Regions from separate parts of the Amycolatopsis sp. NBC_01286 genome, predicted to be linked through region 2. Evidence: riboswitches for the same ligand, from Rfam matches in the RefSeq annotation. Region 2 holds a riboswitch; the other holds the start of a gene.
What was found. A riboswitch is a leader RNA that binds a small molecule or an ion and turns the genes downstream of it on or off. The one in region 2 is predicted to bind S-adenosylmethionine.
Positions count from the first base shown of each region.

Region 1: another riboswitch for S-adenosylmethionine. It lies ahead of OG570_RS25890 (aminotransferase class V-fold PLP-dependent enzyme); the one in region 2 lies ahead of thrC (threonine synthase).

Region 1 covers NZ_CP108428.1:5,387,017-5,392,907, reverse strand. Annotated here, with positions in the region: gene OG570_RS25915 (AsnC family protein) at 1-65, shown strand, start outside; gene OG570_RS25910 (RluA family pseudouridine synthase) at 62-991, opposite strand; gene lspA (signal peptidase II) at 988-1,605, opposite strand; gene OG570_RS25900 (hypothetical protein) at 1,681-1,938, opposite strand; gene OG570_RS25895 (hypothetical protein) at 1,878-2,516, opposite strand; gene OG570_RS25890 (aminotransferase class V-fold PLP-dependent enzyme) at 2,533-3,876, opposite strand; SAM riboswitch class IV at 3,915-4,029, opposite strand; gene OG570_RS25885 (M23 family metallopeptidase) at 4,123-4,773, opposite strand; gene OG570_RS25880 (potassium/proton antiporter) at 5,585-5,891, opposite strand, start outside.
Region 2 covers NZ_CP108428.1:5,034,993-5,040,883, reverse strand. Annotated here, with positions in the region: gene OG570_RS24075 (DMT family transporter) at 1-234, opposite strand, end outside; gene rpsT (30S ribosomal protein S20) at 585-845, shown strand; gene holA (DNA polymerase III subunit delta) at 897-1,877, opposite strand; SAM riboswitch class I at 2,014-2,147, shown strand; gene thrC (threonine synthase) at 2,160-3,425, shown strand; gene OG570_RS24055 (ComEC/Rec2 family competence protein) at 3,488-5,869, opposite strand; gene OG570_RS24050 (ComEA family DNA-binding protein) at 5,866-5,891, opposite strand, start outside.

The DNA.
Region 1 (5,891 bases), 350 kb from region 2:
CGGTCCGCTGGAGCCCCCGGCCGGAACCGGACGAGCGCACCGTGATCTGGTCGATCGAGGACTAGTAGCTCTCGTCCTGCAGGATCTTGAGGGCGTTCGCCAAGTCGTCCGGGTACTCCGACTCGAACTGGACCCAGCGGCCGTCCGACGGGTGGGCGAAGCCGAGCGTCTTGGCGTGCAGCCACTGGCGGTTCAGCCCCAGCTTGCGGGCCAGCACCGGGTCCGCGCCGTAGGTCAGGTCGCCGACGCACGGGTGCTTCAACGCCGAGAAGTGCACGCGGATCTGGTGCGTGCGCCCGGTTTCGAGCTTGATGTGCGCCAGGGACGCCGCGCGGAACGCCTCGACGACCTCGTAGTGCGTCACGCTCGGGCGGCCGCCCTGGACCACCGCGAACTTGTAGTCGTGGCGGGGGTGGCGGTCGATCGGGGCGTCGATGGTGCCGCGCGTCGGGTCCGGGTGGCCCTGGACGATCGCGTGGTAGCCCTTGTCGACCGTGCGTTCCTTGAACGCGCGCTTCAGCACGGTGTACGCGTGCTCGCTCTTGGCCACCACCATCACGCCGGTCGTGCCCGCGTCGAGCCGGTGCACGACGCCCTGGCGCTCGGCCGCGCCGGACGTCGCGATGCGCAGGCCCGCCGCGGCGAGGCCGCCGACCACCGTCGGGCCGGTCCAGCCCGGGCTCGGGTGCACGGCGACGCCGACCGGCTTCGAGATCACCACGATGTCGTCGTCGTCGTGCAGGATCTGCATGCCTTCGACCGGCGCGGCGACGATCTCCACCGGGTTCGCCGGCTCGGGCAGCGTGACCTCCAGCAGCCCGCCCGCGGCCAGCCGGTCCGACTTGCCCGCCGGGTGGCCGTCGAGCAGCACGTCGCCGGACTCGGCCAGCTCGGCGACGACCGTGCGGGACAGCCCGAGCATCTTGGCGAGGCCGGCGTCGACCCGCATCCCGTCGAGCCCGTCGGGCACCGGGAGCATCCGCGAGCTCACGCCTGGTCCTCCTGCTTGGTTTCCGCGGCCGGTTCGGCCTGCTTCTTGTCTTTGGCCTTGTCTTTGGTCGACGTGCCGTCGTAGTCCTTGCCCAGCAGGGACAGCAGCACGATCAGCGCACCGCCGACGCAGATCGCCGAGTCGGCGATGTTGAAGATCGCGAAGCCCTTGCCGTTCGGGGCGAACGCCGAGATGAAGTCGACGACGTGGCCCTGCAGCCCGCCGGGTGCGCGGAAGATCCGGTCGGTGAGGTTGCCCAGCGCGCCGGCCAGCACCAGGCCGAGGCCGATCGCCCAGCCGATCGAGCGCAGCCGCCGCGAGATCCAGATGATCGCGATGACGACGGCGAGCGCGACCAGCGCCAGCACCCACGTCATGCCGGTGGCCATCGAGAACGCGGCACCCGGGTTGCGGATCACCTGCAGGTAGATCAGGCCGCCGAGGATCCGGACCGGCTCCTTGCCCTCCAGGTTGGCGGTGACCAGGTTCTTCGTGATCAGGTCGATCGCCCAGAGCACCACCGCGACGGCGAACACCCAGCCCACCCGGCGCTTCGGCAGCGTCGCCGCCGTCGCCGCCGGGGTTTCCGGCGTCTCCTGGACGGGCTCGGGCACCGCCTCGGCGGCGGCGTCGGTGTCGGGTTCTCCAGCGCTGGACTCGGTGCTCACCGGTCCATTGTCCACGCCTGGTCAGGGTGCCCCGGCGGCAGTGTCGCGGGGACGCCGCGGGAGGACCGCGAACGCGGCGGCGAACAGCACGCCCGCCGCGCTCGGCGCCCCGGTCACCGGCGTCGAGAACACCAGGCTGACCAGCGCGAACACCAAGGCCACGGCCACCAGGAACCAGCTGCGCTCGTACGCCGCCGGCACCGGCGCGACGACCGCCATCACGAGCTGGGCGAACCCCGGCGCGGCCAGCGGGAACCAGACACGCCGTCCCTCCCCCATCGGGGCAGGGTAGCGGCGAACGCCCCGGCCACGAGCACGGTCGCGGAGATCAGCGCGCCCGGCAGGTCCGCGATCACCACCGCCACCGCACCGGCGGCCACGGCCACCGCGAGCACCAGCGGACTGCGTTCGTACCAGGCGACCAGCGCGAGCCCGAGCGTCGCCAGGAGGGGGCCGCGGGTGGCCGCGTCGAGACCGAACCGGCTGAACAGCAGCAGGTCCAGCACCGGGACGGCGAGCACGACGCCGACGATCGACATCACCACCGTCCTCGCGCGCAGCCCGCCCGCCACGGCGTACGAGATCACGACGGCGAGGAACGCCGCGATGAGCGCGTACTGCCACGCCGGACCGGCGCCGCCGGTGTAGGCCACGACGGTGTCATCGAGGCTGAGGAACCGGGCCTTGGTGCCGTAACCGTCGATCGTCAAGCCGAACAGGCCCACGTAGCCGGCGGTCGCCGGTGGCAACCGCGCCGTCAGTTCCGCGGTGACGGCCGACCGGTGGAACAGTTCGGCCGTCACCAGGACCAGTTCCGCGAAACCCAGCAACGCCAACGGAATCCACTGCCGCCCCATCCGCCCAGGTTAACGCTCAGCAGAACGGCGGCAGCTCCCGCGGGTCGCCGACCGGGGCCCAGCGGCCGCCCGCCTTCGTGTACCCCCAGCGCGCGCCGCGGGCGACGATCTGGCGCAGGGCCAGCAGCACGCGATCCACGTGCTCCTCGGTGCTGCCCAGGCCGAGGCTGACGCGCACCGCCTGCTGCCCTTCGCCGCCGGTGACGCCGATCAGACGCTTGGCCGCGATGTGGGCGCAGAAGGCGCCGTCGCGGACGCCGATGCCGTACTCCGCCGAGAGAACCGCCGCGAGCCAGCCGGGATCGAAGCCGGCGACGACGAAACTGACCGTGCCGACGCGGTCGACCGGCGCGTCGAACAGCCGCAGCTCGGAGCAGCCCGGGATGCCCTCGAGGCCCCTGCGCAGCCGGACGAGCAGGGCCTGCTCGTGCGCTTCGACGGCGGCCCAGTTCCGGCTCAGGGTTTCGCAGGCGACGCCGAGCGCGTACACGCCGACGGTGTTGGGTGAACCGGCTTCGTGCCGCTCCGGGCCGGTGTTCCAGACGACGGCGTCCTCGGTGACGAGCTTGGTCGCGCCGCCGCCGGCGAGGTAGGGCCGGGCGGCGCGCAGCCAGTCGGCGCGGCCGATCAGCGCGCCCGCGCCGAAGGGCGCGTACAGCTTGTGGCCGGAGAGGGCGACGTAGTCGACGTCCAGGTCCTGCATGGCGATCCTGCGGTGCGGCGCGAGCTGGGCGGCGTCGAGGGCGATGCGGGCGCCGTGCCGGCGGGCCACCGCGGCGATCTCCGCCACCGGAAGCAGCTCACCGGTCACATTGGACGCTCCGGTGAGGACCACCAAACGCGGCCCCTGCGGGGATTCCGCGAGGGCTTCGTCCACAGCGGACACCGCCGCGAGCCGGGTGCGCGGGGTCGGCAGGCGCCGGACGTTCGGCCCCTGCCACGGCAGCAGCGCGGCGTGGTGCTCGGTGTCGAACACGATCACCGCGGTGCGCGGCGGGAGGCTGCGGGCGAGCAGGTTGAAGGAGTCGGTGGTGTTGCGGGTGAACACGACCGTGTCGGTCCGGCGCGCGCCGACGAAGCTGCGCAGCGTGGCGCGGGTGCGCTCGTAGAGCTTGGTGGAGACCTGCGAGGCGAAGCCCGCGCCGCGGTGGACGCTGGCGTACCAGGGCAGGAACTCGTCGACGGCCACGCGGACGGCGTCGAGACAGGGCGCGCTGGCCGCGTGGTCGAGATTGGCGTAGCCGATGTCTCCGCCGGTGACGAGCGGAACTCGCAGCGAGGCACCAGCGACCGTGGGAATACCTTGGGACGCAAGGGTTTCCTGGGTCTGTGTGCTGGTGCGGTCGATGGCGAGAGTCATCGTTAGCCTCCTCGGCGTTCCGGGGGGCCCCGGCGAGGGGCCCGCGCTTGCCGGTCGCACGGCGCGACCGGCCCGGTCCTCACCCGGGGCACCCCACCGCGGTAGGAGGGTTGCCGGCCAGCAAGCCGGGGCTTGACGCTGGCACTCATGACCTGATTCAAAAGGTAACCGAGAATCGGCGTGACGACCAGCCCCCACAGCACATTCTGAGACACCGACCACAAGTCGAGCAGGAATGGAGAAGCGTCAGATCTTCGCGCGGAAACGGCCCGGGAGCTGCGTCACGGCATGGTCCGAGAGGTGCGTCGCGGTGCCGGCGTACTGGTCCGCGCCCGCCGTGAACAGCCAGCCGCCCAACGTCTTCCCGTCGATCGGCTCGCCGTGCGCCGCCGCGACGGTGGTCGAGACCTGGCTGTAGGCGAGACCGTCCCAGTCGGCCGCGTCCGGCAGTGTCCACAGTGTGAAGTGCACGTGGGCCCCGGTGCTGCTGCCACCACACGGCAGGGCGTTGCCGGTCGAGCCGAGCACGTCGCCGGCCTCGACCTGCTCACCGTCGGTGACCTTGATGCCTTCCATGTGGTAGTACCCGGTCCGCCAGCCGCCGGCGTGGTCGATGGTCACCCAGTCGCCGCCCGCGCAGTGCTGCAGGTGCACGGTCCCGGCCAGCGGCGCCCGCACGGTCTTGTCGGCCGGGCTGAGGTCGAGGGCGTTCTCGACGCCGGTGCTGCCATCGTCGGAGTGGATGCCGGCGGAGTACACCTGCTGGCCGGCCTTGAACGGCAGCGCCAGCACCGGAAAGGGCCCCACCTCAGCGGCCGCGCCGGGAGCGGCGGCGAGCCCCACACCCAGGACGATCGCCGCGACCAGCCCGGCCCCACGCACGTATCGCTTCGTCACCCGGCGTACTCCTTCGACTCTACGTTCACCCATTCGAGGTAATGAATGGAGCGCAGAGTAAGCCAAAAGAGGGAACGCAGGGAAGATCAGGTGAGGTTTTTGTGAGGATCACTCACCCTCACGGGAAAAGATCACCAGGTCGACGCGAAGAGCGGACAGGCACCGGACAACGGGCCGCCCCGAACGCAGCCCCCCACCACTCCCTGGGGGGCGTCCCCTGTCCAGTCTACCGCCGCTGACCTGCAAAAACGTGAGTGCCGGAAATCTGTGGACAACTGGAGTGGATGTGGACAACTCGCGGCCGGCCGGGCTCGCGACCGCCGAGCGCAGCAGACGGCACGGTGGCCAAGCGGGCAACCCGCGATCGACGCCGCCCACCTCAAGCAAACCGACGCGGGCGGCCCGGCGGCGAGGCCGAACCGAGCGGACACGGTTCCGCCCAACCCGCGAACGAGCCAGCGGCTCGACTCGCAGCGCCGGCGACCCCAGCGGACCGCACAGTGGCCAAGCAGGCAACTTGCGCTCGGCCCCGCTCACCTCAAAGCCGACGCAGGCGGCATGGCAACCAAGCGGGCCACCCGCCGATCGACCCCACTCGCCTCAAGCAAGCCCAGCGGACGGCACGGCGGCCGAGCAGGCAACCGGCCCCACTTATCTCAAGCAAGCCGACGCGGAAGACACACCGGCGAGACCGAGCATCCGATCAGCCACGACCCCCGCGACCCAGCGGCCCGACTCGATCACCAGCCGCCCCAGCGGACGACACCGCCGCGAGACCGAGCGGGCACCAGCCGGCAAACCGCGAACCGCGTCAGATGCCCGACTCGCCGCGCCAGCGGGCCAGGCGGCCGGCGCGGTCCACCGCGCGCAGCCGGCGCTCGGCGTCGTCGCGGGCCGTGGCTGTCGTGACCACCAGGAGCTGGTCGTGCTCCTGCAGGCGGCTCGTCTTCTGCGGTGTGAAGCCCGAGCCCGCGCGCACGACCAGGCTCACCGTCGCGCCCACCGGCAAGCGCAGCTCCGAGAGGTAGACGCCGTGCAGCTTCGAGCCCGGCTGGATGCGGACCTGCAGCAGCTCGGCGCCCAGCTCGTCCAGTGGTGCGGAGTCGACGTCGATCTCG
Region 2 (5,891 bases):
GTAGGCGACGTGCAGCACCGACGTGCCCGCCGCGGCCAGCAGCCAGCTCCACTGTGGACGTTGCGGCTCGACGGCCACCAGCACGACCGTCACCGGCAGCAGGGCGACGGCGGAAACCGTGTAGTAGAGCCAGACGAACTGGGTGCCGCCGGAGCGGACCCGCTTGGCGGCGAGGTTCCACGCGGCGTGCACGACGGCCGCGACGACGACGAAGGACAGTGCGGTGGTGTTCACAGGGACCCCTTACGGGTTTCGCGCGCGCGAAACCGGGTCCTCCAGGCTTTTGCCCCGTCAGATGAACGGCGGGACTTCCGGACCCGCCGACGGTGCCGCTCGGACCAGACCCACCGGATCCTGGTTGTCCTGCTGGCTGGGGCGGACCGGTGACGGAACCCTAGGCACTACCGCCGTCCACCGTACTCCCGGTGATCCACGCCCGGCCGGACGCGCTCGCGGCGGGCCGGGGCCGGGCTGTTAAAGTTGCTGCTCGTTGCCGTGCGGCATTCCGTCATGGAGGAAACCCGCTTCAGCGGGGCCACACCAGCGCGGCGGCGAATCTCACCGAGTGAAAGCAGGAGCGCCTCATGGCCAACATCAAGTCGCAGATCAAGCGCATCACCACGAACGAGAAGGCGCGTCAGCGCAACCAGGCGATCCGGTCCTCGGTGAAGACCGCGATCCGCAAGGTCCGCGAAGCCGCTGACTCCGGTGACAAGGCCAAGGCCGTCGAGCTGCAGCGCGACGCCGCCCAGAAGCTGGACAAGGCCGTCTCGAAGGGCGTCATCCACGCCAACCAGGCCGCCAACAAGAAGTCGGCGCTCGCGAAGCGCGTCAACTCGCTCTGAGCTAGCTGATCTCTGGAGAAGCCCCGGCCCCGGCCGGGGCTTTCTTCATGTTCAGCGGTCGCCCTTGGCCGCCGCCACCTGCAGGACCGCGCGTTCCAGCGCGTAACCCGGGTCCGCCGCGACGCCCTTGACCTCGGCGTTCAGCCGGGCGACCACCCGCATCGCCGTGGCGAGGCCGTCCTGGTTCCAGCCGCGGGACTGGCCCTGGGCCTTGCGGACCTTCCACGGCGGCATGCCCAGCTCCCCGGCCAGCTGGTTCGGGTTGCCGCGGCCCGCGCCGGAGACGCGGGCGATCGTGCGGACCGCGTCGGCCAGCGCGTCGGCGACCAGGACGTACGGGACGCCGAGCTGCATCGCCCAGCGCAGCGACTCCAGTGCGGCCGCGCGGTCGCCGCTCACGGCCTTCTCCGCCACCGCGAACCCGGTCACGTCGGCGCGGCCGCGGTGGTAGCGGTGGACCGCGTCCGCGTCGACCACCCCGCCGGCGTCCGCGACGAGCTGCATCGCGGCCGAGGAGAGTTCCCGCAGGTCGGAGCCCACGGCGTCGATGAGCGCCGCGACCCCGGCCGGGTCGATCTTGCCGCCCGCCCGGCGCACCTCGTGGCGCACGAACTGCTCCCGCTCGGCGGGCTTGGTCAGCTTCGGGCACTCCGTCACCTCGGCGCCGGCCTTCTTCAGCACCGCCGGGAGCGTCTTGCCCGCCTTGCTGCGCCCGCCGCCGGTGTGCACGACGACGAGCACGATCCCGGCCGCCGGGTCCTTCAGGTACGACGTCACGGCGTCGGCCAGCTCCTGCGAGATGTCCTGCGCCGACTCGAGGACGATCACCCGGCCTTCGCTGAACAGCGACGGGCTGACGAGTTCGGCCAGCTCGGGAGCTGTGAGATCGGACACCCGGGCCCGCGTCAGCTCGGCCGTCGCGTCGATCGCGCGGGACGCGGCCAGCGTCTCGCGGACGGCCCGCTCGATCAGCAGTTCTTCCTCACCCAGGACCAGGTGGAGCGGGGCCGGGGCGGTGGCTTGCGCGGTCACCCGGGAATCTTCTCACTTGCTGCTTCGTGCGCCCGCTCCGGTGATGTCGAGCGGCCACCATGGCACGGCGCGAGTGCCATGTCGTACGGTGTCCTGGAGGCGGCGCGCTTTCTCGCGCGCTCCGACAACTGAATACCGCTCATCCAGAGGGGCAGAGGGAACGGCCCGACGAAGCCCCGGCAACCGGCGTACAGCCTGTCATCCCGCGATCGCGGGATAGCTGACGACCACGGTGCCAATTCCGGCCCGCTTCGGCGGGGCAGATGAGGAAGGAACCTCGCGATGACCGCAACCCTCGGCACGACCTCCACCACCAAGACCCCGGATCTCGGACCGGCCGTCGAACTGGTGTCGAAGGAAGAGGGCCACCGGCAGCCGCTCGCCCCCGAGTTCGTCTCCGCCGAAGACTTCTCGCCGCTCGAGGTCGCCTACGACTTCGGCCGCGTCCGCCGCGAAGACATCGAGGCCGGCCCCAAGAACATCTGGCGCTACAAGAAGCTCCTCCCGGTTCCGTCCAACATCGAAGAGATCCCGAACACCGAGCCCGGCTCGACGCGGCTGATCCGCGCCGATCGCCTGGCCAAGGAGCTCGGTCTCAAGCGCCTGTGGGTCAAGGACGACACCGGCAACCCGACGCACTCGTTCAAGGACCGCGTGGTCGCCGTCGCGCTGGCCGCGGCCCGCGAGTTCGGCTTCGAGGTGCTCGCCTGTCCCTCGACCGGCAACCTGGCCAACGCCGTCGCCGCCGCGGCGGCGCGCGCGGGCTGGAAGTCGGTCGTGCTGATCCCCAAGTCCCTCGAGCGCGCCAAGATCCTCACCACCGCGGTGTACGACGGCGACCTGATCGCCGTCGACGGCAACTACGACGACGTCAACCGGCTCGCCACCGAACTGGCCGGTGAGCATCCGAGCTGGGCCTTCGTGAACGTCAACGTCCGCCCGTACTACTCCGAGGGCTCGAAGACACTCGCCTTCGAGGTCGCCGAGCAGCTCGGCTGGCGGATCCCGCCGCAGATCGTCGTGCCGATCGCCTCCGGTTCACAGCTCACCAAGGTGGACAAGGGTTTCCGCGAGCTGGGCCAGCTCGGCCTCGTGGACGCCAGCCCGTACAAGGTGTTCGGCGCCCAGGCCACCGGCTGCTCGCCGGTCTCGGCCGCGTTCCGCGCCGGGCAGGACGTCGTCCAGCCGGTGAAGCCGGACACCATCGCCCGCTCGCTGGCGATCGGCAACCCGGCCGACGGCCCGTACGTGCTCGACATCGTCAACCGCACCGGCGGCTCGATCGAGGACGTCACCGACGAAGAGGTCGTCGAAGGCATCCGGCTGCTGGCCCGCACCGAGGGCATCTTCACCGAGACGGCCGGCGGGGTCACCGTCGCCACGGCGAAGAAGCTCATCGAGACGGGCAAGCTGGACCCGGACGCCGAGACGGTGCTCCTCATCACCGGCGACGGCCTCAAGACCCTCGACGCCATCGAGAACCACGTCGGCCCCAAGGCGACCGTGCCGGCTTCGGCCGCGGCCGTGAACAAGGCCCTCGGCTACTGACGTCTCCCCGCCGGGGCGAGCCACGCCCGCCCCGGCGGGAACGCGTTGCCGGGCAACGGAAGTCAGCGGTGGGGCGGGCCGCGTGGCTCGCCCCGGCGGGCTATCGCCGGGCCTGACGGGTCCGGGACCACAGCGGTGTCGCCGTCGACGTCGGTCCGGGTCACCAAGGCACCCAGCGCCGTCAGAGTGTCCACTGTGGACTTGCTCGGGTGGCCGTAGGTGTTGCCCGCGCCGACGCTGATGAGCGCCGCGCGCGGCGCCACCGCGGCGAGGAAGGCCGGCAGCGAGTACCGCGAGCCGTGGTGGGGCACCTTGAGCACCTCCGCTTTCAGGTCTCCGACATCGGCCAGCAGGTCCGACTGGGCCGCCAGTTCGACGTCACCCGTCATCAGCACCCGCCCGGCGGCCGTTTCCGCGCGCAGGACGACCGAGCTGTTGTTGATCGTCGTGCCGTCCTGCTGGCCGGCCGACCGCGACGGCACGTACCGCGGCCCGAGCACGTCGAGCGCCAGCCCGGGCAGGTCGACCCGCTCGCCCGGGCTCAGTTCCACCAACGGCACGCCCCGGCGGGACGCCTCCGCGGCGACCTGCCGCCACGCCCACTCCGGCGTCCGCCCCGGCCCGACGGCGATCCCGCCGACCGACCGGCCGTCGAAGACCGACGCGAGCCCGCCGATGTGGTCGGCGTGCAGGTGGCTCAGCACCAGCAACGGGATCCGGTCGACCGACAGCCGGTGCAGGCACTCGTCAACCGGCCCCGGCTCGGGCCCGGTGTCCACCACCACGGCCCGCCCCGGCTCGGCCGTCGCCAGCACGACCGCGTCACCCTGGCCGACGTCGCACTCGACCATCGCCCAGTTCCGCGGCGGCCACGCGGGCGCGAGCACCCGCACCGGCACGAACACCAGCAACGCGCCGACGATCAGCACCGCCAGGAGCAGCCGGACCCGCCGGTACCGCACGGCGAACACGAGCACCGCGAGGACGGCCGCCGCGAGCAGCGCGCCCGCCCAGCCGCCGGGCCAGGGAACGACCGCGCCCGGGGCTCGCGCGCCGTGCCGCGCCACGAAGATCAGCCACTCGGCCTCCGGGCCGGCCAGGTGCACCAGGAACGTGCCAGCGCCCGGCCACCACGGCCCGACGACCGTCGCCAGCACCCCGAGCACCGTCGCCGGGGCGACGACGGGCGCGGCGAGGACGTTGGTCACCACCGACACCAGGCTCACCGTGCCCGCCATCCCGGCCAGCACCGGCGCCGTCACCACGAAGGCGGCGAGCGGGATCGCCAGTCCTTCGGCGAAGCCCGGCGGGACGCCGCGGCGGACCAGCACCCCCGCCCAGCGTGGAGCCAGCAGGACGAGCCCGGCGGTGGCGAAGACCGACAACGCGAACCCGAAGTCCGTGGCCATCGCCGGATCCGCCACGACCAGCACGCAGACCGCGAAGGCCAGCGCGGGCAGCGCCGAGCCCCGCCGTCCCAGTGCCAGGGCCAGCAACGCGACCGCCGCCATGACTCCGGCGCGCAACACGCTCGGCTCCGGACCGACCAGGACCAGGAACCCGGCCAGGCACAGGCCCGCCGCGACGGCCGACAACCGCGGGCCCAGCCGAAGCACTCGCAGCAGGAGCAGGACCGCGCCGCACGCCACGGCGAGGTTTCCCCCGCTCACCGCTGTCAGGTGCGCTAGCCCCGCGGTGACGAACTCCTGCTCGATCCGAGGGGACAACCCGCTCGTGTCGCCCAGGACCAGGCCCGGCAACAGTCCCGCAGGTTCCTCCGGCAGGATCTGGCTCAGGTCGTGCAGGCCAGCCCGCAGTCCGGCCGCCGCCTTCTGCCACCACGGCGCCGGGCCCGGATCACCCGGCGGGCCACGCACGGACAGCACCGCGACGGTCAGGTCCGCGCCACGCGGTGGCATCAGCAGGCCCGCCACCCGGACTTCCTGCCCTGGCAGCACGCCCGCCCAGTCCGCGACGGGTGCAAGCAGCAGGACCCGCCCGGACGAGACGACCGACTGTCCGTCGACGGACGCCGTGCGCACGTCGGCGGACAGGACCACGGATCGGGCGCCCGCCTGCCGATCGGCGTACCCCGCGCTCCGCACCGGCTTCGGCCGTTCCGCGACGACCACTGTGAGCGTCGCGGGCAGCCCCTGGGCCGCGGCCGCACGCAGGCCGTCTTGCTCGGCGTCGTGGATCCGCCAGGCGATCGGACCGGCGGCGACCAGGCCGAGCACCAGCAGCGCCGCCGCCGCGCCGAACACCCGGGGCCGGCCACGTGCCCGCCAGAGCAGCACCCCGGCGAGCACGGCCGCGGCGAGACCGACGGCGACCGCCGTCCACCAGCCGAGCAGCAGCCCGGCCAGGGCGGCGAGCCAGCACGCGAGCGCCGCCGGGACCAACCGCATGTCCTGCCGGGTGTCGGTCGCGGGAATCGTGCTCATCCGACCGTCACCTGCTCGCGGA